Linked DNA regions of Martelella endophytica. The protein of the gene in region 1 interacts with the protein of each later gene in a pairwise test. Links are inferred from orthologs where the notes say so. Each region holds a gene or a part of one and is shown in the gene's direction. Other genes may lie near its edges.

Region 1 (14,542 bases):
TTTGCCTATCGGCATCGGGCCGACTTCCTGAAGCTCCTCGATATCCTCGCCGACCTTTCGGCCGACTATCTGATCCGCCAGCTGGAGGCCGGCGCCGATGCGGTGCAGATCTTCGACAGCTGGGCCGGCGTGCTGGGTGAGGGCGATTTCGCCGATTTCGCCGCTGGACCGGTGAGGCGCATTGTCGACAAGGTGCGCGCCGCACGGCCGGATGCGAAGATAATCGCCTTCGCCAAGGGCGCCGGTGCCAATCTTGCCACCTACAGGCAGGCGACCGACGCCAACGCCATCGGCCTCGACTGGAGTGTGCCGCTTTCCTTTGCGCGTGAGCTGCAGAAGGAAGGCGCCGTGCAGGGCAATCTCGATCCGCTGGCCGTGATCGCCGGCGGCGATGCCATGCGCATCAAGATCGATCAGATTCTGGAGGCGCTTTCCGGCGGTCCGTTCATCTTCAATCTCGGCCATGGCATTACGCCGGAGGCCGATCCGGAAACCGTCGCGGCGCTGGTGAACCAGGTGCGCGGATTATAAATCATTGTTTTAAAATAATAATTGGAGGAAACCATGGGTAATGAAACAGGCAAGGCAGCCGGCAAGAAATCGGCCAGCCGCGCGCTGACGGTTCTGCTCGTCTTTCTGTTCATCTGTCTTGGCTTGTTCGTCTTCGACCGTAATGGTTTCTACAATTGGGCCAAGGCCTTCCATGTGATTGCCGTGATCGCCTGGATGGCCGGCATGTTCTACATGCCGCGGCTTTTCGTCTATCACGCCGATTCAGAACCGGGTTCCGAAAAATCGGAGACCTTCAAGGTGATGGAATACCGGCTGATGAAGATCATCATGAACCCGGCGATGATCCTCACCTGGATTTTCGGCCTCTACCTTGCCTGGGACGGCTTCCGTTTCGGCGGCGGCTGGCTTCACGTGAAGATTCTTGCCGTGTTCCTGATGTCGGGTGTCCACGGCTATTTCAGCAAGGCGATGAAGGACTTCGCGGCCGACAAGCGCAACACCACGCCGCGGCATTGGCGCATCTTCAACGAGGTGCCGACGGTGCTGATGGTGATCGCCGTGATCATGGTCATCCTGAAGCCGTTTTAATCGAATGATGAAGGGTTTGACCGTTTTTCTGCGGTAAAAGTTGCGATTTGCTCTTGTAACCGCGACGGCAAATCAGTATCTTCCGGCCAACTCATCCAAAAAGGCTGTGCGAAAGTACTCCCCTGCGCCAATCCGACTTGGCCTCGCTCTACCAGCGCAACCAGCCTTTCTATCATCACCACACATTTACGGTTTTCTTCATGTCGCAAATGAAGCTCCAGGAACTGAAGAGCAAAACGCCGACCGATCTCCTTGCCTTTGCCGAATCTCTCGAGGTTGAAGGCGCGAGCACGATGCGCAAGCAGGAACTGATGTTTGCCATCCTGAAAGTGCTCGCCACACAGGAAGTCGAGATCATCGGCGAGGGCGTCGTGGAAGTGCTGCAGGATGGCTTCGGCTTCCTGCGCTCGGCCAACGCCAACTATCTTCCGGGTCCGGACGATATCTATATTTCCCCTTCGCAGATCCGCCGTTTCGCGCTCAAGACCGGTGATACGGTCGAAGGACCGATCCGCGGGCCGAAGGAGGGCGAGCGCTATTTCGCGCTGCTGAAGGTCAACACGATCAATTCCGACGATCCGGAAAAGATCCGCCACAAGGTCCACTTCGACAATCTGACGCCGCTTTATCCGGACGAGCGCTTCAACATGGAGCTCGACAATCCGACGTCGAAGGATCTGTCGCCGCGCGTCATCGATCTGGTGGCGCCGCTCGGCAAGGGCCAGCGTGGCCTGATCGTCGCGCCGCCGCGCACGGGTAAGACGGTTCTCCTGCAGAACATCGCCCATTCGATCACCGCCAACCATCCGGAATGCTTCCTGATCGTGCTGCTCATCGACGAGCGCCCCGAGGAAGTGACCGACATGCAGCGTTCGGTGAAGGGCGAGGTCGTTTCCTCCACCTTTGACGAGCCGGCTGCCCGCCACGTCCAGGTTGCCGAAATGGTCATCGAGAAGGCGAAGCGCCTTGTCGAACATGGCCGCGATGTCGTCATCCTCCTTGACTCGATCACCCGTCTCGGCCGTGCCTACAACACCGTCGTGCCGTCTTCCGGCAAGGTGCTGACCGGTGGTGTCGACGCCAACGCCCTGCAGCGGCCGAAGCGCTTCTTCGGTGCGGCCCGCAACATCGAGGAAGGCGGTTCGCTGACCATCATCGCGACCGCGCTGATCGATACCGGCAGCCGCATGGACGAAGTCATCTTCGAAGAGTTCAAGGGTACCGGCAACTCGGAAATCGTGCTCGACCGCAAGGTCGCCGACAAGCGCATCTTCCCGGCCATGGATATCCTCAAGTCCGGTACGCGTAAGGAAGACCTTCTGGTTCCGCGTCAGGACCTGCAGAAGATTTTCGTCCTTCGCCGTATCCTCGCCCCGATGGGCACGACCGATGGTATCGAGTTCCTGATCGACAAGCTGAAGCAGACGAAGAACAATGCGGAGTTCTTCGACTCGATGAACACCTGACGCTGTTCGGGTTGAAAACACTGAAGTCCAAGGTCAATCTCCCCCCTGTGGGGAGATTTTCCGTTTCTGGAACCTGCCATCCAAAACATTGAAATAGCTCAGGTTATCGAAATGTCTTCTGATCTCGACACGATCTACGCCCTTTCCAGCGGCGCCTTGCCCGCAGGCGTTGCCGTCGTGCGGATTTCGGGACCGGAAGCGTTTGCGGCATGCCAGGCCATTGCCGGCGCGGTTCCGCAGCCGCGCCGGGCGCGACTGATGCGGCTTGCGGATGCCGAGGGTGGTGCGATCGATACCGGTCTGGTTCTCGCCTTTCGGGCCCCGGCCTCCTTCACCGGCGAGGACTGTGTCGAGTTTCATCTGCATGGTGGCCGCGCCGTGGTGCGGGCCATGCTCGATCGGCTTTCAGCCATGCCCGGCATGCGCCATGCGGAAGCTGGCGAATTCACCCGGCGGGCGTTCGAGAACGGCAAGCTCGATCTGGTCGAGGCAGAGGGCCTTTCCGACATGATCGTCGCCGAAACCGAGATGCAGCGGCGACTGGCCATGGAACAGGCGGGCGGTGCGCTTTCGGGACTCTACGAAGGCTGGGCGCGGGAACTCACCCATGCTCGGGCGATGATCGAGGCCGAGCTCGATTTCTCCGATGAGGAGGACATTCCGGGCTCCGTCTCGGCCACCATCTGGGATGGCGTTGCCGCGACCACGGAAGCCATTCGCTCGCATCTGGAAGGCGGGCAGGCCGCAGAAATCATCCGGGATGGTTACCAGGTGGTTATCGCCGGTCCGCCAAACGCCGGAAAATCAAGCCTTCTCAATGCTTTGGCGCGGCGCGACATTGCCATTGTCACCGATGTCGCCGGCACGACACGCGACATTCTCGAGGTACAGCTCGATATCGGTGGTTATGCCGTTCGGCTTTACGATACGGCCGGCCTGCGCGAGACGGAAGATGTTGTTGAAGCCGAGGGCGTCCGTCGCGCGCGCGCGCTGGCCGAGAAGGCGGAGCTGGTGCTTCTGCTGAACGATCTCTCCGAACAAATGTCTGAAGCGTCGGAACTGACCGATCGTGACTGTCTCCGTATCGGCACAAAGGTCGACATGGTTTCGGGAGAGACCGGCGGCTATGATCTTGTGCTATCGGCGAAGACGGGGGAGGGGCTCGACCGTTTGATCGCTGCGATCGGCGATCGGCTAGCCGTCAGGCTTGGCGGCCTGTCGCTGAGCCTGCCCGTTCGCGAGCGGCAGCGGGGTTACCTGCGTGAGGCGCTGACGCATCTGGAGGCGGCACTTGCTGCACGGACACTCTCCCCGGAATTCCCTTCGGAAGCCCTGCGCGCGGCAGCGCAATCGCTCGGCCGGATCACCGGGCGTGTCGATGTGGAAGACCTGCTCGACGTGATCTTCTCCTCCTTCTGTGTTGGCAAGTAGGCTGGCCGTGTTTCACGTGAAACATTCTTGACTCGCCGCCGATCAGACGGCAAAACCCAGACCCGGGCTCCGAGACGTCGTCGAGCCCAGAGCCGGAGCACTTTATGTCTCTTTCCTATGATGTCATCGTTATCGGCGGCGGCCATGCTGGGTCGGAGGCTGCCGCGATTGCGGCCCGGGCCGGCGCCCGCACGGCGCTCATCACCCACAAGCGCGAGACCATCGGCGTGATGTCGTGCAATCCCGCGATTGGCGGGCTTGGCAAGGGCCATCTTGTGCGCGAGATCGACGCAATGGACGGGTTGATGGGCCGGGTCGCCGATGCGGCCGCCATCCAGTATCGCCTGCTCAACCGGCGCAAGGGGCCAGCCGTTCGCGGTCCGCGCAGCCAGGCCGACCGGCGGCTTTATCGCGAGGCGATGCAGGCGGCGCTGTCGGAATTCGACAATCTCGATATCATCGAAGGCGATGTCTTCGACCTTGAGACGGAAGAGGGCGAGGTCGGTCTGCACCGGGTGACGGCCGTCATCACCGGCGATGGGCGGCGGTTTGCCTGCGGTGCGGCGGTGCTGACCACGGGGACGTTCCTGCGCGGGCTGATCCATATCGGCAATCGCAAGATCCCGGCGGGTCGGGTCGGGGAGGCGCCTTCCACCGGGCTTTCGGCCACCCTCGGCAAGCTCGGCCTCAAGCTCGGCCGGTTGAAGACCGGCACGCCGGCGCGGCTCGATGGTCGCACCATCGACTGGGCCGCGCTCGATCGGCAGAAGGCCGATGATGAGCCTGTTCCATTTTCCTTTCTGACCGAAACGATCCGCAACCCTCAGATTGACTGCGGCATCACCCGTACGACGCCGGAGGTCCATGAGATCATTCGCCGCAACATCGGTCTTTCCGCGATGTATTCCGGCCAGATCGAGGGCGTGGGGCCGCGCTACTGTCCCTCGGTTGAAGACAAGATCATGCGCTTTGGCGATCGCGATGGTCATCAGATCTTCCTCGAGCCGGAGGGTTTGGACGACCATACCGTCTATCCGAATGGCATTTCCACGTCGCTTCCGGAAGAGGTTCAGGACGCCTTCATCCACGCCATCCCAGGTCTGGAAAGGGTCACGATCCTGCAGCCTGGCTATGCGATTGAATATGACCACGTTGATCCGCGTGAGCTTTCCGCTTCGCTCGAGCTGAAGAAGCTGGGTGGCCTGTTCCTGGCCGGCCAGATCAATGGCACGACCGGTTATGAGGAGGCGGGCGCGCAGGGATTGGTTGCCGGGCTTAATGCGGCACGCTTGGCCGGCGGTTCGGCTCCGACCGTGTTCTCGCGCACCACCTCCTATATCGGTGTGATGATCGACGACCTTACCACGCGTGGCGTCGCCGAGCCCTACCGCATGTTCACGTCGCGCGCCGAATACCGGTTGACGCTGCGTGCCGACAATGCGGATGAACGGCTGACACCGCTTTCCCTGGAACTGGGTGTGGCTTCGGAAGAGCGACGGCGGAAATTTACCGCATTCGCCAACACGCTTGATGAGACGCGGGCAATGTTGCGGTCCCGGTCCCTGACGCCGAACGAGGCGAGGGCCTATGGGCTGAAGCTCAATCAGGATGGCCAGCGGCGCTCTGCCTATGATCTTCTCGCCTATCCGGAAATGGACTTGTCGTTGCTTTCGGCTGTCTGGCCGGAGCTTGCTGCCATCGATACCAGGGTGCGCGCGGCGGTCGAGATCGAGGCCGCCTATGCGGTCTATATGGATCGGCAGGCGATAGATATTGCCCAGGTGCAGCGCGACGAGGGGAGGGCGATCCCCGGTGATTTCGACTACAGCGGCTTGCCCGGTCTTTCCAATGAGCTGAAGGGCAAGCTTGCTGCGGCGCGGCCGGCGACGATCGCCCATGCGGCTCGCGTCGATGGCATGACGCCTGCGGCGCTGTCTCTGCTGCTCGTGCGGCTGCGCGCAGCCTGATATCGGAGTGCTTCCATGAAGATCAACGGTCAGACTGTTTCACGTGAAACACAGGATCGCCTCGAGACCTTCGTCAGCCATTTCGAGAAGTGGGCTAGATCGATCAATCTCGTCGCGCCCTCGACCCGCCAGCAGATGTGGGATCGGCATATCGCCGACAGCGCCCAGATTTTCCAGTGCGCCCCGGGATCGAAAACCTGGGTCGATCTGGGCAGTGGCGGCGGTTTTCCCGGCATCGTCACCGCAATCTTCCTGGCGGAGATCGGCGAAGGCTGGGTGCATCTGGTCGAGAGCAACAACAAGAAGGCATCGTTTCTGCGCACCGCCATCCGCGAGACGGGCGCGCGCGCCAGCGTCCATGCCCTGCGCGCCGAATCGGCGCTGGACGCTATTGCGGACGCTGAGGTGATGTCGGCAAGGGCGCTCGCAGCGCTCGATCTGCTGTTCACCTACGCTGAACCGTGGTTTGCAAAACGCGCTGATTTCACCGCCTTTTTCCACAAGGGTCGGGATTATCAGCAGGAGATCGACAAAGCGCGTGACCTTTGGTCGTTCGATCTGGTAAAACATGACAGCAAGGTCGAGCCCGGCTCCGTGATCCTCGAAATATCCGGCCTCGCGCGTCGAAAAGCACCGTAACCGGATCGTATCATGGTTAACAAAACGCGTATCATCACGGTCGCCAACCAGAAGGGCGGCGTCGGAAAGACCACAACGGCCATCAATCTCGCGACAGCATTGGCGGCGATCGGCGAAAAGGTGCTGATCATCGACCTCGACCCGCAGGGCAATGCATCGACCGGCCTCGGTATAGAGCGCGATCAGCGCGTGCATTCCGCCTATGATGTTCTTGTCGGGGAAAAGACGGTGCAGGAGGCCGCGGTCCATACGGCCGTGCCCAATCTCGATATCGTTCCGTCGACGCTCGATCTTCTCGGCTTCGAGCTTGAAATCGCCTCCGATCCCCGCCGCGTCTTCAAGCTGCGCGATGCCTTGCAGCAGCCGGAAGTCGGCGAATACCGGTACGTCTTCTGCGACTGCCCGCCATCCTTCAACCTGTTGACGATGAATGCGATGGGCGCCGCCCAGGCGATCCTGGTGCCGCTGCAGTGCGAGTTTTTTGCGCTTGAGGGGCTCGGCCAGCTTCTCGACACGGTCAAGGAGGTTCGCAGCACCATCAATCCGCGCCTCGAAATCCAGGGTGTGGTGCTGACCATGTATGATTCCCGCAACAATCTTGCCCAGCAGGTGGTTTCGGATGTGCGCGAATATATGGGCGACAAGGTCTACAAGACGCTGATCCCGCGCAATGTTCGGGTTTCGGAGGCACCGTCCTTCGGCAAGCCGGTCATTCTGTATGATCTCAAGTGCCAGGGCAGCCAGGCCTATATCCAGCTCGCCTCCGAGATCATCCAGCGCGAGCGGGCCTTAGCGGCAGCGTGATTCCAAGGTGGTGCATGACATGAGTGAAGACACATCCAAACGGCGCCTCGGCCGCGGCCTCGCGGCCCTGATCGGTGATATTGACAAGGCCACTCCTGAGGAAGCCGTAGCAAGCCCCGTCATGGCTGCCGATCGGCGCGTGCCGATCGAATTCATCAGCCGCAATCCCCGCAATCCGCGCCGCCATTTCGAGGAAGAGGATCTGCGCGATCTCGCTGCGTCCATCCGCCAGCATGGCATTGTCCAGCCGGTGGTGGTGCGCACGATCGGCGATCAGCGCTTCGAGATCATCGCGGGCGAGCGCCGCTGGCGCGCTGCGCAGCTTGCCGGGCTTTCGGAAGTGCCGGTACTGATCCGCGACGTCGACGACCGCACTGCGCTGGAAATCGCGATCGTCGAGAATGTCCAGCGCGCCGATCTCAATCCGTTGGAAGAAGCCAATGGCTACGAACTGCTGATGGCGGAGCATGGCTATACGCAGAACGATCTTGGCGAGATCATCGGCAAGAGCCGAAGCCACGTTGCGAACAGCCTGCGTCTTTTGAAGCTGCCCGAAGGCGTGCGCGACATGCTGGCACAGGGAGACCTGTCGGCCGGCCATGCGCGCGCGCTGATATCGACGCCCGATCCGGAGGCGCTGGCACGTACCGTCGTCGAGCGGGGCATGTCGGTTCGCGATGCTGAAAAGCTCGCCCAGCGCGCCATTGAAGGCGTCAGGCCATCGCGGCCGGCGAAGGAAAAGGATGCCGATACGCTGGCACTGGAACGCTCGCTCTCCGATCGTCTTGGTCTTTCGGTGACCATCGATCACAAGACCGGAGGCGGTCAGCTGAAGATCGCCTATTCCACGCTCGACCAGCTCGATGACCTTTGCCGCAGGCTCGACCGCACGCCCTGAAGGATGTAACCGAAAATTGATATGGTACAATTTTTGGTTCGTTTATCAGGCGCTTGCGAGAGGTTATAGCCGATAGAGACGACGGTTGAGCATCTGCCCTGCCGAGAACTATCCGCGCATCACACCCCTGTTGGAGCGCAGCGCCAGCGCCAGAAGCGTCTGCATGGCGATACTTTCCTCGAGTGCAGGATATTGCCGGGTCTTCAACACGGCATCGGAAAGCATTCGCAGCGCACGCGCGGTCGCGTCCCCGTTCCAGGCCGAAAGTGCCTTTTCGAACAATGGTTTGCGCTTGAAGAAAATGCCGCGGCCATGGCTCTGCATCACCTGGCTCACGCTCTGACGCTTGCCTTCGATATCGGCACGCATCAGGTCGAGCATGTGAAACTGCCGCAGGCAGCCGTTGAGGATCAGGAAAATCGGTGTTTTCGACTGCGCGATCTTGGCCATGGCATGGCGAAGTGCGGCAATATCGCCGGCCAGCACCGCATCCACCGCATCATCGGCCGAAATGGCGCTAGCGTCGCCGATCACGGTGGCAACATGTTCCTCATCGATGACATCAAGGCCGCGGGCAAACAGGACGAGCTTTTCGATCTCGTTGCGGGTTGCCAGCCGGTCGCCGCCGATGAGGGAGAGAAGGAGTTGGCGAGCCGGGGGCGTGATCCGCAGGTTTGCACTGCCCAGGGCCTCATCGACGAGACCGTTGAGCGCGCGTGTGTCATCGGCATAACAGGGGATCGCGGCGATGCTCCGGGCGCCCTCCGCAGCCTTGCGCATGGCGGTGCCCTTGCGCAGCTCGCTGGCCTCGATAATGAGAAAGGCGCTTTGCGGGGGTGTTTCGGCGAGCATTTTCAGCACGTCGGCGAGCACCTTGTCGTTGCCGCCCGCGCGTACCCAGACGAGTCGCTCGCCGCCGAAGAGGCCGATGGCGTTCATTTCGTCCATGATCCGCCCGGCGTCGCCATCGACATCGCCGATATCGAGCTTCATTACCGAAAACGGGTCGTCGAGCGCCACCCTTGTGCCCTTGGCTATCAGCGAGGCGCGCTCGCTGACCAGGCCGCGATCGGGTCCATAGACCAGGAATGCGCGGTATTTGCCGGCATCCTGGCGCAGGAAGGCATCGAACTGGTAGGACTTTATCTCGGTCATCGCGATCCGGCCCTGGTGGAGGGCGCCGGTGAAACCGACGCTATTTCAACGGCTTATCGGTTCCGGGCGCCGGCGGAAGCTCCTCCGGCGGCTCGGTGTTGAGGGCGATGGCGATATCGGCGTTGATGATTTCCGCCACCTCGCGGGCGGCGCGCCGCTCGGCGTCGCGGATTGCCCGCTGCTTGGCGAACTCCTGCGAGGGGAAATCGACGAGCGCGGTGGCGCGACGCTGACCGGAGGCCAGCAGCTTGCTGTCGGAGCGGCGACGCACGGAGAAGTCGGCGGTCACGATCGTACGGCCGGCATCCGCGGTGTCGGACGAATCATTCACCAGAACATCGGTCGTCACGGCATAGGCGGTGACACTCACATCATATTTCGGATCGAGGCTTTCGCCCTTGCCGCCGCCGGTCAGGAAGATCAGCTCGTTCAGCACGGCCTGCGCCACGGGCGTCGACGGCGTGTTGAAGGCGAGCTCGTGCATCTTGGCGTTCAGTGCCGCACCCTGGACACCGCCATAGAGCGGGCGCACCTGGCAGGAGGAGAGCGCCAGGACCGCCGCAAGGGCGGCGGCCGGCAGAGCGGCGCGGAAAAGGCGATCAGACAACAATGTTCACGATCCTTTGCGGCACGACGATGATCTTCTTCGGGGCCTTGCCATCCAGCGCCCGGACCACCGCTTCCAGTTCCATCACCGCGGCCTTGATGCTTTCGGGATCGGCATCGCGCGCCACCGTCAGCTCGGCGCGCTTCTTGCCGTTCACCTGCACCGGCAGGGTAATCTCGTTATCGGCGGTCAGCGCGGCATCGTAAGCCGGCCAGGCGGCCATGGCGAGCATACCCGTCCCGCCCAGCACCTGCCAGCACTCTTCGGCAAGATGCGGCATCATCGGTGCAAAACAATGGGTCAGGAACAGGCTGGCTTCCTTGAGGGCGCCCAGTGTCTCGGCATCCGCCTTGCCCTTGGCCGCTTCGGTCAGCGGCGCGGCCAGCACATTGACGAGTTCGTAGATGCGCGCGATCGCCTTGTTGAAGGCCAGTGCCTCGATGTCGCCGGCAACGGCTTTCAGCGTCTTGTGGGCGGCGCGCGAGATTTCGAGCGCCTTACCCCCGGTTCCGGGCTTTGCCTCGGCAGCGGCGAGCGCAGGGGCGGCCTCGGAAATCAGCCGCCAGATGCGCTGCACGAAACGGAACGTGCCTTGTACGCCGGCCTCCGTCCAGACGACATCGCGATCCGGTGGACTGTCGGAGAGAACGAAAAAGCGTGCGGTATCAGCACCATAGGTCGAAAGAATATCGTCGGGATCGATGACGTTCTTCTTCGACTTCGACATCTTTTCGATGGAGCCGATCGTGATTTCCTCGTCGGTGTCGATGAGGAAGGCCTTGCGGGTCCCGTCATTTTCCTCGATGCGGATCTCGGTCGGCGAGACCCAACGGCCATTCGGACCGCTGCCGCCGGCGCGATAGGTTTCGTGCACCACCATGCCCTGTGTAAACAGGCCCTTGAACGGCTCGTCATGGCTGACATGTCCGGTCGCCTTCATCGCCCGGGTGAAGAAGCGCGAATAGAGCAGATGCAGGATCGCGTGCTCGATGCCGCCGATATACTGATCGACGGGCAGCCAGCGGTCGGCGATCGCCGGATCGGTCGGTGCATCCTCGTGCGGTGCGGTGAAGCGGGTGTAATACCAGCTCGAGTCGACGAAGGTGTCCATCGTGTCGGTCTCGCGCCGGGCCGGCTTGCCGCAATGCGGGCAGGCGACGTTGCGCCAGGTCGGGTGGCGGTCGAGCGGGTTGCCGGGCTTTTCGAAGTCGATGTCGTCCGGCAGCTTCACCGGCAGGTCGGCCTTCGGCACGGGCACCACGCCGCAGTCGTCGCAGTGGATCACGGGGATCGGGCAGCCCCAGTAGCGCTGGCGGGAAATGCCCCAGTCGCGCAGGCGGAAATTGACCTTGCGTTCGCCGCGCGGTGCACCGCGCACGATCTCGGCTTCCAGCTTGCCGGCAATGGTTTCAAAGGCTTCGTCCGTTCCCATGCCGTCGAGGAAGCGCGAATTGATCATCACGCCGTCATCGGTATAGGCCTCGTCGCCGATTTCGAAGGTCGCCGCATCGCCGCCCTTCGGCATCACAATGGGTGTGACGGGCAGGCCGTATTTGCGGGCGAAGTCGAGGTCGCGCTGGTCGCCGGCCGGGCAACCGAAGATCGCGCCCGTGCCATAGTCCATCAGCACGAAATTGGCGACGTAGACCGGCAGCTCCCAGCTCTCGTCGAAGGGATGGCGCACGCGGATGCCGGTGTCAATGCCCTTCTTTTCCGCTGTTTCAAGTGCTGCCAGCGAGGTGCCGGTATGCCGGGTTTCCGCGCAGAAGGCGGCAACCTTGTCGTCGTGCTTGGCGGCTTCGCGCGCCAGCGGATGGTCGGCGGAGATCGCCATGAACGAGGCGCCGAAGATCGTGTCCGGGCGGGTGGTATAGACCTGCAGCTCTTCCTGGTCGCCCGCCTTGCCGGCGCCATCGGCGATGTCCCAGCGGATCAACAGGCCTTCGGAGCGGCCGATCCAGTTCTTCTGCATCAGCCGGACCTTTTCCGGCCAGTGGTCGAGCGTGTCGAGTGCGTCCAGCAGGTCCTGGGCAAAATCGGTGATCTTGAAGAACCACTGCACCAGTTCGCGCTGTTCAACCAGAGCGCCGGAACGCCAGCCGCGGCCTTCGATCACCTGCTCATTGGCGAGCACGGTCATGTCGACCGGGTCCCAGTTGACCTTCGACTGCTTGCGGTAGACCAGGTTCTTTTCCAGCATGTCGAGGAACAGGTGCTGCTGGCGCTGGTAGTATTCGACATCGCAGGTCGCGAATTCGCGGGTCCAGTCGAGCGACAGGCCCATGGATTTCAGCTGGTTGCGCATCGTCGCGATGTTTTCGTAGGTCCAGTCCTTGGGATGAACCTTGTTCTGCATCGCCGCGTTTTCAGCCGGCATGCCGAAGGCGTCCCAGCCCATCGGGTGCAGCACGTTGAAGCCGCGCGCCCGCTTGTAGCGCGCCACGACATCGCCCATGGCATAGTTGCGGACATGGCCGATATGAATGCGCCCCGAAGGATAGGGAAACATTTCAAGCACGTAGTAGGTCTCGCGCGGGTCGGCATTGTCGGTCACGAAGACGTTGTCATCGTTCCACTTTTTCTGCCACTCGGGTTCGACTTTACGCGGGTTGTATCGTTCGGAGGCCATATCGGTTTTACTCGGTCATTTTCTTTATCGATTTTGGCGGTGAGCTTCACCATGAAAGCGCTTCAGCGTCAAGTAAATCGGGGTCGATAAAGGGCGCTGCAAAGGCTTTGCGGCGTTGCGGTGCGCCGCGCCTTTGCCATATGGTGGCGCCGCAAACAAAGAGGAAGGTGCGAGTGCATGGGTGTCAGCGAAAATCTGCAAGAGGTTCTGGGCAAGTTACGGGCGGCGGAACATGCCGTTGAACGGCCCGAAGGGGCGGTGACGCTGGTGGCCGTTTCCAAGACCCACGAGGCCGATGCGATCCGTCCTGCGATCGAAGCCGGCCAGCGTGTGTTCGGCGAGAACCGGGTGCAGGAAGCGCAGAAGAAGTGGCCGGCGCTGAAGCAGGAGACGGCCGATATCGAGCTGCATCTCATCGGTCCGCTGCAATCCAACAAGGCCGAAGATGCGGTGAAGCTTTTCGACGTCATCGAGAGCGTCGACCGCGAGAAGATCGCCCGCGCGCTGGCCAAGGAGATCGAAAAGCAGGGCAGGGCGCCGCGGCTTTATGTCCAGGTCAACACCGGAAACGAGCCGCAGAAGGCGGGTATCGACCCGCGCGAGACGGCGGCCTTCCTGAAGCTCTGCCGCGAGGAGCTCGGCCTTCAGATCGAAGGCCTGATGTGCATTCCGCCGGCCGGCGAAAACCCCGGTCCGTACTTCGCGCTGCTCTCGGAGCTTGCCACCGAAAACAGCGTGCCGAAGCTTTCCATGGGCATGTCCGGCGATTATGAAATCGCCGTCGCCTTCGGTGCGACCAGCGTGCGGGTCGGCTCGGCGATCTTCGGCGCAAGAGACTACTCGGCCTGATGGCGGTCAGCCGCGCTTGAGATAGACCCGGCCGCCGCCCTTCTTGCGGCCGGTGTCTTCGATGCCGGGGAATTTGCCCTTGCGCACGGCATTCAGGAATTCCCGGCCGATCTTCACCTTGTCGCCGATATAGAGGCGGTTCCAACCTTTGCCATAGAGCGTCGGAAAGTGAAATTCGCCATGCTCGAGCGCCAGCAGTCGGTTTGCGATTTCGTCTTCATCCAGCATGTCAGAAACGCGTCGTCAGCAGCTTGAAGCCGGCAAAGGCGAAGAAGGCGGCCATGACGCCCTCGATGCCGCGGCGGGCCCGGCGATAGCCGCGCACGACGAGGCTTGAGGAGAACAGCACGGCAAGGCCATTGAAGGTCAAGAAGCCAATGACGAGCGCGCCGGCGATGAAGACCGCGATCACCTGCGGATCGGCTCCGGCCGGCAGACCGATGGAAACCAGCGACACCCACGCGAAGATCGCCTTCGGATTGGTGAGATGGATCAGCAGCCCGCGGCGGTAGTTTGTCGCAAGACTGGCCGATGCGGAAACGGCGGTTTCCAGCACCTCCGTCCGCATCGCGCTGCGGAAGCTCTTCCAGGCAAGGAAGAGGAGATAGAGGCCGCCCAGGCATTTGAGCACCACGAGGCCGTAAGCCAGCTTCGTCACCACCGCCGCCATGCCCGTGCCGGCAAGAAGCGCCCAGCAGAACGAGCCGGTCAGCACGCCATTGGCAAGGGCGATGGCCCGCCGGCGATCGCCAGCCATGGCCGTGCCGGCAATCGCCAGCGTGGCAGGGCCAGGGCTCACCACGGCGATGAAATAGGCAAGCCAGGCAAGGCCGAGGGTGGGAACAAGCTCGGTTAGGGGCATGCGGCGCTCCTTTGCGCGCGTTCAGGATTTGCCAGCTTCGAACCGATCCCAGATTCCGTCAAGAGCCTTCCACAGCGCCTGATAGGCGCCGTCATCCTTCAGGTTCTTCAGCACCTGCTCATTGGTGCCACCGC
Region 2 (14,485 bases), 3.2 Mb from region 1 along the record:
CGGGTTTCGATCCTGTCCCGGAGCTACTCGAACCGCGCTGGCGGTGGTATCTGCCGTGGCGTTATCTGGAGGCGGGCCGGCGTCACGACGGCGCGTAGCGTGCGATCACCAGATAACCGGGCGTCGGCTGGCCGTCTTCGAAACGGACATTGATGTCGGTGACTTCGAGGGTTTCGAAACCAGCCTCCGCAAGTGCGTTCGAAATGTAGGCGAGGCTGTGACCGAAACGGTGATGCGGGCCGACGGTGTAACCGCGCCCCTTCAGGGCATCATCGGGGAGTGTCTCTGCTGAGAAGGCGAATGTGCCGCCCTTTTGCATATTGGCCGCTGCGCCGGCAAAAATGGGCTCGAGCGCGCCGAGATAGGGCAATACGTCTGCGGCAACGACGAGGTCGAACGCCTCCTCCTCGTTTTCCTGCAGGAAGTCGACGACCTCGGCCACGAACAGGGTGTCGTAGACCTCCTTGTCATAGGCGATGCTGACCATGTTCTCCGAAAGGTCGAGTCCGGTGATGTCATCGGCCATGTCGCGCAGCGCCGTGCCGGCAAGGCCGGTGCCGCAGCCGAGATCGAGCATGCGCTTGAAACCGCCGAGTTCCAGCGACTGGAAACGCTGGCGTACGATCATCGGCACGCAATAGCCGAGCTGTTCGACAAGGATGTCCTCGAAATCGTCGGCATGCTGGTCGAACAGGGTCTCGACATAGGCATCGGGCGCCTTCAACGGGGCCTCGCCGTGGCCGATGGCGGCAAGGCGGACGGCCGCGCCGCCATGATCGTCCGGGTCGAGCGCCAGCACGGCGCGATAGGCTTCGGCGGCGGCTGCGAAATCCCCGGCCTTTTCCAGCGCCAGGGCCTGATTGTAGGCCTTCGCCAGTTTCTTTTCGTTGATCTTGCCTGCCATGGGTCTCGTCTCGGCCATTGAGGATTGAGCGCACGCTCTACGCTGCTGCTCGCCCCGGCGCAACCGCAAAAGGGTGTTTCAAGAAAGGTGCGGCGCGAGCTCGCGGGCGCGATCGAGATCTGCCGGCGTGTTGATGTTGAAGAACGGGTCGACTGCCCCGAGCGGTGTGCTGACCATCGGGAACTCGACCGTGATATGGGGATAGCGTTCGATGACATCCGTCATCCGGCGGCTGCCGCCCTCCCGAAGATGGTCCGCGAGTGACTCGGCAAGGTCGATCGGCCAGATGCCGAAGGCGGGATGTCTGTGACCTTCGCAGGCGGCAATTGCGATATTGCCGCCATCGATGAAGCCGGCGCTCAGCCGGTGCGAAATATCCCTCGGGAAGAAGGGACTGTCGACCGCGATGGACAGCATATGGGTGGCCGGTTCGCCGCGAAAGCGGCAGAGTGCTGCCGCAATGCCGGCAAGCGGTCCGTCGAAATCCGTGCCTTCATCGGTGACCAGGCCGATGCCATCCGGAGGGTTGATGTCTGCCGTGTGGCGGCTGATGACCATCGGGCCCACATGCGGCGAAAGCCGAGCGATGGCGTGGTCCAGAAGCGTCCGGCCGGCGATGCGCAGCCTTGCCTTGTCGGTGCCCATCCGCCGCGACTGTCCGCCTGCGAGAATGACAGCGGGAAGGCCGCAGTCGCTCATGGTCCTTTCCCGTCTTCATCCGGTGGCACCACGACGGTGCCGCGCGCCGCCGGCACCAGCGTTTCCGGCGCGAGGTTACCCTGCGCGACGCGCTTGCGTTCGCGATAGAAGGAATAGAGGCCGGCAACGACGACGATCGCGCCACCGACGAGGACATTCGGGCCGGGATAGGCTGAAAACAGCAGCATGCCGAGAAGCGTCGCCCAGATCAGGCCCGCATAGCGGAACGGCGCAATATAGGAGATATCGCCGAGCCGCACGGCGAATACCAGGAACTGGTAGCCCGACAGCAGAAACAGTGCCGCAAGCAGGAGCTTCGCGGTGATCGGCAGCGACATCATGCTCCAGTCCTGCTCGATCGATCCGAGAATGGCCCCGCCGATCGTGAGCGTCAGAGCGGTCCCGAGCGTGATGATGATGGCGGGGATGTCGGTACGGATCGTCTTGGTGAGGAGGTCGCGCCCGGATGCCGCCAGCATTGCCACCACAGCGAAGACCGCACCTTGCTCGAAACCGTCCGGGCCCGGCTTGATGATGATCATCACGCCGATGAAGCCGACGATGATCGCGCTCCAGCGGCGCCAGCCGACGGGCTCGCCCATGAACAGCGCCGCCCCGAGCGTGACGGCGAGCGGAAGACACTGGATGATCGCGGCCGCATTGGCGAGCGGCATCTGCTTCAGCGCCTCGAGGAAAGCGATCGCCGCCACCAGTTCGCAGCAGCTGCGCAGCCCGACCCTGATATCGAACATCGCCCCGAGCCGGGAAAGGACGCGGCTGCGCCAGGCGATGCCGACCGCAAAGATGGAGAGGATCAGTCCACGCACGAACATGATCTGGCCGATGCCGATTTCGGTTGTCAGAAGCTTGACGGTGGCATCATTGATCGAGAACGCGGCCATGGCCGCGATCATGAACAGCGCGCCGGTTACATTGGGCGATAGTCGCATCATTCGTCTCTGTTACAAGAAGTAAGTACATATAGACGAATGGGCAGACTTGGAAGTGATCTCGATCAGATGAGGCTACCCGCCGGTAACACTCATGTGCCGCGAGACCGCGATGCGGGAGTGGGTCTCATCGAGTTCGAAATTATGTTCCTTGGGTTTGCGCGCGATCGCGGCGTCGATAGCGGCCTTGAGAACGCCGTCGTCATCGGGGTTTTCGCGCAGCACCTTGCGGAAATCGGCATTGTCGTCCTGGCCGAGACACATGTAGAGCATGCCGGTGCAGGTGAGCCGCACCCGGTTGCAGCTTGCACAGAAATTGTGGGAGAGCGGGGTGATGAAGCCGATCCGGCCGCCGGTTTCGGTGACGCGCGCATAGCGGGCCGGGCCGCCGGTATCGAGCGGGATGTCTTCAAGCGTGAATTCGCGGCCGAGATCGCCGCGCAGCTTCGATAGCGGCAGGTAATGGGAGGAGCGATCCTGGTCGACTTCGCCGAGCGGCATGGCCTCGATCAGCGTCAGGTCCATACCCCGGCCATGGGCGAAACGAATCAGATCGGGGATTTCGTGGTCGTTGACGCCGGAAAGAGCGACCGCGTTGAGCTTTACCTTGAGCCCGGCCGCCTGTGCGGCGTCCAGCCCCTCCATCACCTTGCCGAAATCGCCCCAGCGGGTGATCGCGTGGAACTTGTCGGGATCGAGCGTGTCGAGCGAGACGTTGATCCGGCGCATTCCGGCGTCGTGGAGGGCGGTTGCGTAGCGGTGGAGCTGCGAACCGTTGGTGGTCATCGTCAGTTCGTCGAGCGCGCCGTCGGAAACGCGGCGGCCAAGCGCTTCGATGAGGTGCATGACATTCTTGCGCACCAGCGGCTCACCGCCGGTCAGCCGGAGCTTGCGCACGCCCTTGTCGATGAAGGCATTGCAGAGACGTTCGAGTTCTTCCAGGGAGAGCAGGTCTCGCTTGGGCAGAAAGGTCATGTTTTCCGCCATGCAGTAGGTGCAGCGGAAATCACAGCGATCGGTCACCGAGACGCGCAGATAGCTGATTGTCCTGCCGAAGGGATCGATCATCGGCTGGTCTGCGGTTTCCACTTTTCTTTCGGCGAGTTGAATGTTCAAGCCACATCTCCTGACTGACCCTGAACATGTGTCGAGGCTTGGCAAGCGTCAAGGGAAGTGTAAAACACTTGGCCGTGATATGACTGCATCGCGCACCATCGGGAGGTCCCATGACCGCAATACCGACCGAAATCCGGGTTTCCAAAGATCGCCGTACGCTGACGGTCACTTTCGAAGACGGCGCGCGCCATGCGCTTCCCGCCGAGATGCTGCGCGTGCTTTCGCCGTCAGCGGAAGTGCAGGGGCATGGGCCGGACCAGAAGGTGACGGTGCCGGGCAAGCGCAATGTCGAGATCATGACGGTAAGACCCGCCGGCAATTATGCCGTTCGCATCGGCTTCGACGACATGCACGACAGCGGCATCTACACCTGGGTCTATCTGCGCGAACTCGGCGAGGATGGCGATGTGCTGTTTGCCGGTTACGAGCGTGAATTGAGCGAGAAGGGCATGACCCGTGACAAGGCGGAACGGCCGCGCTGAACAGATGAGGGCGATATGAAGACTGTCGAGACCGTTGCGGAGCTGAAAGCACTTTACGGTGAACCGGGTGAGGCCTCGCTCGCCAAGGTGACGCCGGCCCTGACGCCGGCCTACCGGCGCTGGATCGAGGCATCGCCGTTCCTGGCGCTTGCCACCGTCGGGCCGGAAGGGCTCGACTGCTCGCCGCGCGGCGATGATGGGGCGGTGGTGCGCATTGCCGACGAGAAGACGGTGCTGTTGCCGGACTGGCGCGGCAACAATCGCGTCGACTCGCTCGCCAATATCGTGCGCGATCCGCGGGTGGCCCTGATGTTCATGGTGCCGGGTTCGAACAATGCGTTGAGGATCAATGGCCGGGCTGTGCTCGCCATCGAGCCGGCCTTGCTCGAAAGCTTCGAGATGGACGGCAGGCATCCCCGCAGCGTCATCGTCGTCACGATCAACGAAGTCTATTTCCAGTGCGCCCGGGCGATCATCCGTGCGCGGCTCTGGGACCCGGAACGCGTCGTCGATCCGAAGGCGCTGCCGACAGCGGGCGAGATGACGAAGCAGGCAAGCGCTGCGGCGTTCGACGCCGAGGCCTATGACCGCGAGTGGCCGGAGCGCGCGGCAAAGAGCATGTGGTGATCAGGCCTCTGCGGCGACACGCTCGTGCCGTCGCGGTCGCCCGCCGAGGATTTCCGCAACCCAGTTCAGCGACGGGATGTGCTCGCAGACGGTGAGCAGGGCGATGGTGATCGGTACGCCCAGAAACGTGCCGAACAGGCCCCACATGAAGGTCCAGAAGAAGATTGAGAACACGACGATGAAGGGCGAGATCGACAGCGTCGAGCCCGAAACCATCGGCTCGACATAGTTGCCGATGATGAACTGGATGAGATTGAGGCAGATGAACAGGGCGAGGGCCGTCTCCCAGTTTTCGAACTGGATCACTCCGTAGAGCGAGGGGAAGACGGTGGCGATCACCGAGCCGATGAACGGAATGTAGTTCAGCGCAAAGGCGATGACGCCCCATTCGACCGGAAAGTCGAGGCCGGTTACGGTGGCGGAGCCCCAGAACAGCAGGCCGGTCATGGCGCTCATCGCGGTGCGCACCAGCATGTAGCGGCCGAACTTCTTGGCGGTGTCGTCGGCGATGCGGATCAGCGTTGCGGCAAAATCTGGCTGCTGCAGGGCGCCGAGCTTGCCGCGCAGCTTGTCGACTTCGGTGAGCCCGAGAACGACATAGGCGAGTACCACCAGCCAGAAGCTGAGCGTCGTGCTGGCCTGTCCGGTCACCTGCTGGATGGTGCGCACGAGCAGGCTGACGTTGAAGACGTCGTTGAGCGAGCTTGCGACCGAAATCCCGTTGTCACCCAGCCATTTGACGGCATCCTGATAGGCGATCTGAAGCTGCCATGCCGCATTGATGAAAGAGGTCGCCATGCGGCTGAAGCCCCAGACGACCAGCATGGTGAAGACGATGAAGACAACGATGGTGGCGATGACGGTTACCGCGAGCGCCAGAAGCGGCGGCATGAATTTCTGCAGCGCGTTCTTGATCGGCCAGGTGACGGCGATGATGAACAGCGCCAGCGCCACGGGCTTCAGGAACCCGCCAGCCCAGCGGACCGCCAGCAGCAGCAGAATGACGAAAATCAGCGATGTGACGACGGTGACGGCGCGTCGCGAACCCACCGGTCCCATTTCAGGCATGCATGTCTCTTGGGTAATGTCTGCTTGAGCGGATGTTGATGAAAATGTATCGTTCCGGCCGACCATGCGCAAGTGAAGTCTTGGCCTTGCAGGGCCAGGAGGGGAAGGAGAGGCGATGAGCGAATTCACCGAAACTGTCAGCAGCCCGGAGGCGGTGCTGGCATTCTGGTTCGAGGAATTGACGCCGAAGGACTGGTTCGATCCCGAGGATCGGGACGGCCTCGACCGCACGATCCTGTTCCGCTTCTTCTCGACTCACAGGGCGCTCGCACGGTCGATCGGCGGCGCTTGGCGTGCGACTCCGGAGGGCCAGCTTGCCGCCGTCCTCGTGCTCGACCAGTTTCCGCGCAACATCTACCGCGGTACGCCGATGGCCTTTGCCACGGATGTTCTGGCGCTTCGGGAAGCCAAGCTCGCGATTGCGAGCAGCGCGCACGAGAAGCTGCCCGCGGAGCGCCGCGCCTTCTTCTTCATGCCGTTCGAACATTCGGAGGATCTCGCCGATCAGGACCGTTCCGTCGCGTTGTTCGAGAAACTGGGCAATCCCGAATATCTGAAGTTCGCCGAAAGCCACCGCGATGTGATCGCCCGCTTCGGCCGCTTCCCTCATCGCAATGCGACTCTGAAGCGCCGCTCGACCCGCGCCGAGCTCGGCTATCTTGCAAGTGAGGAGAATACCGGCTGGGGACAGAAATAGCATCGTTGCGAAATCGGAAGGTCGCCGGCGCGTCCGTCTGAAAAAGTTCACAAATATCCTGCAGTCGTCGCGACATGAATGCTAGCCTGATGTTCAGCCCGGGCCAGAGGAAAGGGATCACGGTTTGAGATACGCCACGTCTGGTTTGCTACCGGCCCTTGTCGCCCGTCTGTTGCTCGTTGCCCTTGTCTGTGCCTTCGCCGGAAGTGCCCTTGCCCAGACGAAACCGGCCAGGAATGCCGCGCCGGCGTCTGCGTCGGCCGCCGACCCCTTAGTGCAGGATGCCAATCAGCGCCTCGACAGTGTGGAAAAGACACTGTCCGATATCGCCAAGCAGGTGGCCAAGGGCGACCTGGACGACGCGACGCTTGCCGCGCTGCAGACGCAGGTGGATGAGATCGAGAGCGAGCTCGGCAAGGGGCAGGACCTGATCGAGACACAGCTTTCGAATGTGCGCGACAGCCTTACCGAGCTTGGCACGGCGCCCGGTCCCGGCGAGCCACCCGAGCCGGCGGTGACCACGGATGAGCGCAATCAGCTTCTCGCACAGCGTTCCGAGATCAACGCCGTCTCCGACAAGTCGACGAAGCTGACCACCTCGGCCAACGCGCTCTCGAACGAGATCAGCACCAAGCGGCGCGAATATTTCAAGCAGACGCTGTTCAAGCACACGGCGCTGATCGAACTGTTTTCGACCGACTTTCGGCCGCTGATGAAGGATGAGGTCGACAATTTCGCGGCGACCTACGGTGCCTGGCTGACCTATGTCTGGGAAAAGAAGCGCGTCGAATTCGCTCTGTCGATCGTTATTTCCGCCTTCGCCGCCTTCTTCCTCTATCGGCTTTCCGGCAAGTTCGTCGAGCGCACCAAGATCGACTTTCAGGAGGAGGAGCCGGACTATGTCGCGAGGCTGCTGGTAGCGTTCTGGACGACCATGGTGCCGATCATCGTGCTGGTCGTGTTCCTGATCGCCTCCTTCATCCTGCTTGAGAGCATGAACGTGCTGCTGCCAGATGCCCGGCGGTTCGTCGGCGTGGCGTTTGCGGTGTTCGCGATCATCACCTTCGCCTATCTGCTGTCGCGCAACACGCTCGCGCCGGGCCGGCCGCAATGGCGGCTCCTGCCGATCAGCGACAGCGCCGCGCGCAAGCTGACCCTGGCGCTGACGACCATGGTCGCCGTCAACTGGCTCGACCGGCTGTTCGCTGTCCTGAACGATACGCTGAACGCCGACGTTCATCTCGAGGTGATGCGCAATCTGATAACGGCGGTACTCATCGGCAGCATCCTGATCGCGATCTCCTTTATCAAGCTGAGGGCAGGAGAGGGGACGGTGGCACCTGGGCGCGGCCTTCTGAACTTCCTGCGCCCCTCCTTCATCAGGCTCGTCGTGCGCCTCGGCGGCGGCTTCGTGGTTTTGAGCGCGCTGACGGGATATGTCTCGCTGGCGCGGTTTGCCGCCATGCAGGTGGTGCTGACCGGCGCCGTGCTGATCACGACCTATATCGGTATCCTCGTCGGCCAGGCGGTGGCGCAGCCGGGCGGCATGATGCGCACCAGCTTCGGGCGGCGCTTCGTCGAGCGGTTCTCGCTGAGTGCGGTGCGCGCCGACCAGTTGTCGCTTGTCGCCGGGCTTGTCACTTATGTCGTGGCGCTGGTGATCGGCATCACGCTCCTGCTGCTCTCCTGGGGCGTCCGGTTCTCGCAGATCAGGCTCTGGGCCGAGAACCATCTGACCGCGATCAAGCTCGGCTCGATCTCGATCTCGCTCGGCGGCATCTTCATCGGCATTCTGCTCTTCATCGGCGCCTTTCTGGCGACGCGCTGGTTCGAGAAGTGGTTCGACAGCAACGTGCTGTTGCGTTCGCGCGCCGATGCCGGCGTGCGCAATTCGGTGAAGACGGGAATCAACTATCTCGGCATCGTGCTGGCCGGCCTGCTGGCGATCTCGGCGGCAGGCGTCAATCTCTCGAGCCTTGCCCTCGTGGCTTCGGCCCTTTCGATCGGCATCGGCTTCGGTCTCCAGACCATCGTCTCGAATTTCGTCTCGGGCCTGATCCTGCTCGTCGAGCGGCCGTTCAAGGTCGGAGACTGGATCGTCTCCGGTTCCGCCGAGGGCTTCGTGAAGCGCATCTCGGTGCGCGCCACCGAGATCGAGACCTTTCAGCGCCAGTCGATCATCGTACCGAACTCGGAGCTGATCAACGCCTCGGTCGGCAACTGGATGCACCACAACCAGATGGGCCGCTCGGAAGTGGCCGTCGGTGTGTCCTACGACGCGGATCCGCGCAAGGTGATGGAAATCCTGATGGAGATCGGCACCTCGCATCCGCTGGTGCTGCAAAACCCTGAGCCGATGGTGATCTTCGTGGGCTTCGGCGAATCGTCACTCGATTTCGAGGTGCGGGTCTATCTCGCCGATATCTTCAACGGCATCACGGTGCGCAACGATATCCGCGTTGCGATCTATGAGCGCTTCAAGGCGGAAGGCATTTCCATTCCCTTCCCGCAGCGCGACCTTCACATCGTTTCCGGCGGCGGGCAGACCGATGCGCTGGCACAGGAAATCGAGAAGCGTGTGCAAAGGGCGAAGGAAAGCGGCATCGAGACTGATGCCAAGCCGGCTTACGATCATCCCGATGCCGGCAATGACGATGACGGCGCTCGCTGAGCCGCCGCCAAATCGAACCGCGTCGCGCCCGCAGCCATGCATGTCGCAAACGGGCTTTCGGGGGCAGGGGCCGGCATTGCATAGTCTTGAGAATGCCTGCGGGCGCGAAATTCTCAGAGGCGGAACGGATGACGACGAAGACAAGGGCTTTGGTGATCGGCGGCGGCGTGGTTGGCGTGTCGACGCTCTACCATCTGGCGAAGAAGGGCTGGTCGGACGCCGTCCTGATCGAGCGCAAGGAACTGACCTCCGGCTCGACCTGGCACGCCGCCGGTCTGCTGCCGCTCTTCAACATGAGCTATTCCGTCGGCCAGCTGCACAAATATTCGGTCAATCTCTATTCGTCGCTGGAAGAGGAGACCGGGCTCAATGTCGGCTTCTCGAAGGTCTCGAACATCCGTCTGGCGATGACCAGGGACCGGATGGACGAGTATCTCTATTATTCCGGCATCGCCGAGACCATCGGGGTCGACGTAAAGTTCCTGTCGCCCGAAGAGGTGAAGGAGGTCTGGCCGCTCTGCGAGACCGATGGCCTGCTCGGCGCGATCCAGCATCCCGATGACGGCTATATCCAGCCGGCAGACCTGACGCAGGCGCTGGCGAAGGGCGCGCGCGACCGCGGCGCACGGATCATGCGCAACACCACGGTGAACGCGATCCACCAGAACCCGGACGGCACCTGGCATGTTGAGACCGACAAGGAGGCCTTCACCGCCGACCACGTCATCTCCTGCACCGGCAATTTCGCGCGCAAGACAGGCGAAATGGTCGGGATCAACGTCCCGGTCATCCCGGTCGAGCACCAGTACATCGTCACCGAGCCGCATCCGGCCATTCTGGAGCGCAAGAAGCAGGGCCTGCCGGAGATGGGCGTGCTGCGCGAATCCGACAGCGCCTGGTACATGCGCGAGGAGGCGGGCGGGCTGATCCTCGGGCCTTATGAAGCCGGCGCGCCGGTCTGCTATGTCGACGGACCATCCGACGACAGCGAATACGAGCTGTTCCAGGAGGAGCTCGACCGGCTGATGCCGCATATCGAGACGGCCTTCGCCCGCGTTCCGGCCTTTGCAGAGGTTGGCATCAAGAAGGTCTATAACGGTGCGATCGCCTATACGCCGGACGGCAATCCGATCGTCGGCCCGGCGCCGGGGCTGAAGAATTTCTGGCTGAACGAGGGACACTCCTTCGGCATCACGGCCGCCGGCGGCGCCGGCTGGCAGCTTGCCGAGTGGATCGTCGGCGGCGAGCCGACCGTCGATCTCGCCGGCGTCGATCCGCGCCGTTTCGGACCCTATGCGACGGAAGGCTATCTCATCGCCAAGAACGAGGAGGCCTATGCCAACGTCTTCACCATGCACTATCCCGACGAGGAGCGCTCCGCCGCTCGGCCGCTGAAGACCGCGCCGGTCTATTCGCGGCTGAAGGCGGCGGGCGGCGTGTTCGGCTCGGTCTATGGCTGGGAGCGCGCCAACTGGTATGCGCCGGCGGGCTATGCGCTCGATGAAAGCGAGCTCGGCGTCGGCGCCGATGTGATCACCAGCCACAATCACGCGCCGGCGCTGGACGATGGTCGGATCGTCGAGAAATGGTCGTTCCGCCGCTCGAACTATTTCGAGCATGTCGGCAACGAGGTGAAGCATGTGCACGAGCATGTCGGCGTGCTCGACATGACGCCGTTTGCCAAGATGGAAGTCTCCGGTCCCGGCGCCCGCGCCTTTCTCGATTCGATCTTTGCCAATGCGGTGCCGAAGAAGCGTGGCCGCATCGCGCTTTGTCATCTGCTGGGGCAGGCCGGCGGGGTGAGGGCGGAATTCACGCTCTATGAATGGGCACCGGGCCGCTTCTATCTGGTCTCCGGCGCGGGGCTGGAAAACCATGACCACGACCTGTTGGCAAAGCTTGCGCCGAGCGACGGTTCGGTGACGCTTCGGCCGCTGACCATGGAAATGGGTGTTCTGGTCGTCGCCGGACCGAAATCGCGCGATCTGTTGAAGAAGCTCACGCGGAGCTCGCTGGAGAATGCCGATTTCCCCTGGCTCACCGGTCAGCCGATCGCGATCGGTGCGGCGAGTTGCCACGCACTGCGCGTCAATTTCGTCGGCGAGCTCGGCTGGGAGCTGCATCACCCGATCGCGATGCAGACCTATATCTTCGACAAGCTGATGGAAGCCGGCGCGGAATTCGGCATCAAGCCTTTCGGTATCCGGGCGATGAACGCGATGGCATTGGAAAAATCCTACCGCGCGATGCAGCGGGAGATGTCGATCGAATACACGGCCTACGAATCAGGCCTCGACCGCTTCATTCGTCCAACGAAGGACTTCATCGGCAAGGAGGCGTTGCTGTCGAAGAAGGAAGAAGGGCTTTCCGCCGTCTTTTCCACGCTGATCGTCGACGGCATCACCGATTGCGATGCCCGCGGCTCCGAAGCGATCTATGACGCCGACGGCAATCTCGCCGGCCGGGCGACCCAGGGCGGCTTCGGCTGGCGCATCGGTCATTCTATTGCGCTTGCCATGCTGAAGCCGGACTATGCGACCCCCGGCACCAAGCTGAAGATCAAGATCCTCGGCGCGCTCTACGATGCGACCGTGGTGGAGGAGAGCCCGTTCGATCCGGACAATGCGGCACTGGGGGCGTAGGGGCTGGAGGAGGGGCAAGCAGTCACTGCGGGGACAGGTGGCCTGCTTTTCCTGAACGCTTCCCCGGTAATCATCAAAAACACTCTTGCCAAGCGCGCCCCATCCCCGTAAATGGGGCGCCAGATCAGGTCGGGCGGCGCGGAAACGCATGCAGCCGGATCCGGTGAAGGGGTATAGCTCAGTTGGTAGAGCGGCGGTCTCCAAAACCGCAGGTCGGGGGTTCGAGCCCCTCTGCCCCTGCCATTCGCGCTTCGGCGTGGAATGTCGAAATTTCGGATCAGTTTCGTTTTTCTCTTGAATTGGGGAAAAACGATGATATGTAATGCAAAACAGACTCGCGGTGCGTGGAGCTGGAAACTTCCGCTTTACGTGCCGTAAAGGCGTGGGCAGTTTATGGCATCGAAAACCAATCCATTCACGTTTCTGCAGCAAGTGCGCGCTGAGACGGCCAAAGTCGTTTGGCCTTCACGGCGCGAAACTGTGATTTCCACCCTCATGGTGATGGTGATGGTTGTCGTGGCAGCGTTCTTCTTTTTCGCTGCCGATCAGCTTTTGAGCTTGGCGATGAATTTCATCCTCAATCTCGGCGCCTGATCGGGAAAAGGGGAGAAGCAAGATGGCGATGCGCTGGTATATTGTACATGCCTATTCCAACTTCGAGAAGAAGGTGGCCGAGGCAATCGAGGAGAAGGCCAAGCAGAAGGGCCTCGATCATTTCTTTGATCGTATCCTCGTTCCGACCGAAAAGGTCGTTGAGGTCCGTCGCGGCCGCAAGGTCGATTCGGAACGCAAGTTCTTTCCGGGTTACGTGCTGGTGCGCGCCGACCTGAATGACGAGGTGTTCCACCTGATCAAGAATACGCCGCGGGTCACGGGCTTTCTCGGCAGTGACCAGAAGCCGGTTCCGATTCCGGACTCCGAGGCCGAGCATATCCTTGGCCAGGTGCAGGAAGGCGTCGAGCGCCCGAAGGCGACGGTATCCTTCGAGATCGGCGAGAATGTCCGCGTTTCCGACGGTCCGTTCGCATCGTTCAACGGTGTTGTACAGGATGTCGATGAAGAGCGCGCCCGCCTGAAGGTCGAGGTTTCGATCTTCGGTCGTGCCACGCCGGTTGAGCTCGAATACGCTCAGGTCGAGAAAGTTTAAAAGGTTTGCCCTTTGGGGCATTTTCGCGTGGAAGAACGGACGCTTAGCCGGTGTCCATTGATGTTCGCACCACGCAACCGCAGCCGCCGGCAGATGCCGGCATGAAGGGCCGGCAAGCCGGTCTGAATAAGGAAAGGCAGAGTAATGGCTAAGAAAGTTGCAGGCCAGCTCAAGTTGCAGGTCCCGGCAGGTTCGGCTAATCCGTCCCCGCCGATCGGTCCCGCGCTTGGTCAGCGTGGCATTAACATCATGGAATTCTGCAAGGCGTTCAATGCCGCCTCGCAGGAAATGGAAAAGGGCATGCCGATCCCGGTCATCATTACCTATTTCCAGGACAAGTCCTTCACCTTCGTCATGAAGCAGCCGCCGGTCTCCTACTTCCTCAAGAAGGAAGCGAAGATCAAGTCTGGCTCCAAGACGCCGGGCAAGGCCGCAGCCGGTTCCATCTCCGCCGAGCAGGTCCGCAAGATCGCCGAAGCGAAGATGAGCGACCTCAATGCCGCCGATATCGAAGGCGCAATGCGCATGGTCGAGGGCTCCGCCCGCGCCATGGGCCTGGAAGTGACGGGTTGATTGCCATGACCAAGATTGCAAAGCGTATCCAGAAGAACCGCGAAGGCATCGACGCCAACAAGCTGTACTCGCTTTCCGAAGCCGTGCAGCTCGTCAAGGAGCGCGCCACCGCCAAGTTCGACGAGACCATCGAAGTTGCGATGAACCTCGGTGTCGACCCGCGTCATGCAGACCAGATGGTCCGCGGCGTGGTCAACCTGCCGAACGGCACGGGCCGTACCGTGCGCGTTGCCGTTTTCGCCCGCGGCGCCAAGGCTGATGAAGCCAAGGAAGCCGGCGCGGACATCGTCGGTGCGGAAGACCTGGTCGAAACCGTTCAGGGCGGCACGATCGATTTCGATCGCTGCATCGCCACGCCGGACATGATGCCGCTCGTCGGTCGTCTCGGCAAGGTGCTCGGCCCGCGCGGCATGATGCCGAACCCGAAGGTCGGAACGGTCACGATGGACGTCAAGGCGGCTGTTGAAGCTTCCAAGGGCGGCGCTGTCGAGTTCCGCGTCGAGAAGGCCGGTATCGTTCACGCTGGCGTTGGCAAGGCCTCGTTCGACGTCAATGCGCTGGAAGAAAACATCCGCGCCTTTGCCGACGCTGTCGTCAAGGCAAAGCCGGCAGGCGCCAAGGGCAACTACGTCAAGCGCGTTGCGCTGTCCTCGACGATGGGCCCGGGCGTCAAGATCGACTTCTCGTCGGTCGGCGCGTAAGCCACGAATTCTCCGGAAGCTTCTGCTTCCGGTAACAAGTTTCCGGGCTCCAGGGCCCGGAAAAATCCGGAATGAAAATTCCGGTTTCCTGTCCGAGATTGCAGGTGGGCAACCTTAATTCATTGCCTGCATGAGACGGGTGAGACCCAATTTTTACCGTACGGTGCGGCGGCTCTGGCCCCAAGCCCTTTGGCGGAAAAGTTTGGTT

What was found.
Region 2: the proteins of rho (region 1) and nusG interact in binary tests that used the Escherichia coli proteins (3 or more experiments, as listed by UniProt). The link is inferred for Martelella endophytica from one-to-one orthologs.

What each region holds. Positions count from the first base shown.
Region 1 is NZ_CP010803.1:1,065,284-1,079,825, reverse strand. The notes cover bases 468-3,434. They hold rho (transcription termination factor Rho), read left to right. Parts: upstream 468-1,301; coding sequence 1,302-2,567; downstream 2,568-3,434. Other genes in these bases: mnmE (tRNA uridine-5-carboxymethylaminomethyl(34) synthesis GTPase MnmE), read left to right, coding at 2,679-3,434; hemJ (protoporphyrinogen oxidase HemJ), read left to right, coding at 565-1,101; hemE (uroporphyrinogen decarboxylase), read left to right, coding at 468-531. Also shown: more of hemE, read left to right, coding at 1-467; more of mnmE, read left to right, coding at 3,435-3,998; tRNA uridine-5-carboxymethylaminomethyl(34) synthesis enzyme MnmG, read left to right, coding at 4,103-5,965; 16S rRNA (guanine(527)-N(7))-methyltransferase RsmG, read left to right, coding at 5,981-6,604; TM49_RS04900 (ParA family protein), read left to right, coding at 6,617-7,408; TM49_RS04895 (ParB/RepB/Spo0J family partition protein), read left to right, coding at 7,428-8,306; holA (DNA polymerase III subunit delta), read right to left, coding at 8,415-9,461; LPS assembly lipoprotein LptE, read right to left, coding at 9,502-10,068; leuS (leucine--tRNA ligase), read right to left, coding at 10,061-12,697; TM49_RS04875 (YggS family pyridoxal phosphate-dependent enzyme), read left to right, coding at 12,875-13,546; TM49_RS04870 (DUF1413 domain-containing protein), read right to left, coding at 13,553-13,774; TM49_RS04865 (LysE family translocator), read right to left, coding at 13,776-14,408; TM49_RS04860 (pyrroline-5-carboxylate reductase), read right to left, coding at 14,430-14,542. UniProt on the Escherichia coli protein: Facilitates transcription termination by a mechanism that involves Rho binding to the nascent RNA, activation of Rho's RNA-dependent ATPase activity, and release of the mRNA from the DNA template.
Region 2 is NZ_CP010803.1:4,310,735-4,325,219, reverse strand. Bases 11,328-14,237 are described here. They hold nusG (transcription termination/antitermination protein NusG), read left to right. Parts: upstream 11,328-12,472; coding sequence 12,473-13,003; downstream 13,004-14,237. Other genes in these bases: rplA (50S ribosomal protein L1), read left to right, coding at 13,582-14,237; rplK (50S ribosomal protein L11), read left to right, coding at 13,148-13,576; secE (preprotein translocase subunit SecE), read left to right, coding at 12,250-12,450; TM49_RS20060 (GcvT family protein), read left to right, coding at 11,328-11,856. In the rest of the region: membrane protein insertion efficiency factor YidD, read left to right, coding at 1-98; TM49_RS20105 (class I SAM-dependent DNA methyltransferase), read right to left, coding at 83-904; molybdenum cofactor guanylyltransferase MobA, read right to left, coding at 983-1,603; TM49_RS20095 (DMT family transporter), read right to left, coding at 1,600-2,553; GTP 3',8-cyclase MoaA, read right to left, coding at 2,629-3,621; TM49_RS20085 (gamma-butyrobetaine hydroxylase family protein), read left to right, coding at 3,780-4,151; TM49_RS20080 (pyridoxamine 5'-phosphate oxidase family protein), read left to right, coding at 4,167-4,778; TM49_RS20075 (AI-2E family transporter), read right to left, coding at 4,779-5,846; TM49_RS20070 (DUF924 family protein), read left to right, coding at 5,962-6,543; TM49_RS20065 (mechanosensitive ion channel domain-containing protein), read left to right, coding at 6,818-9,214; more of TM49_RS20060, read left to right, coding at 9,343-11,327; more of rplA, read left to right, coding at 14,238-14,277. UniProt on the Escherichia coli protein: Part of the processive rRNA transcription and antitermination complex (rrnTAC). The complex forms an RNA-chaperone ring around the RNA exit tunnel of RNA polymerase (RNAP).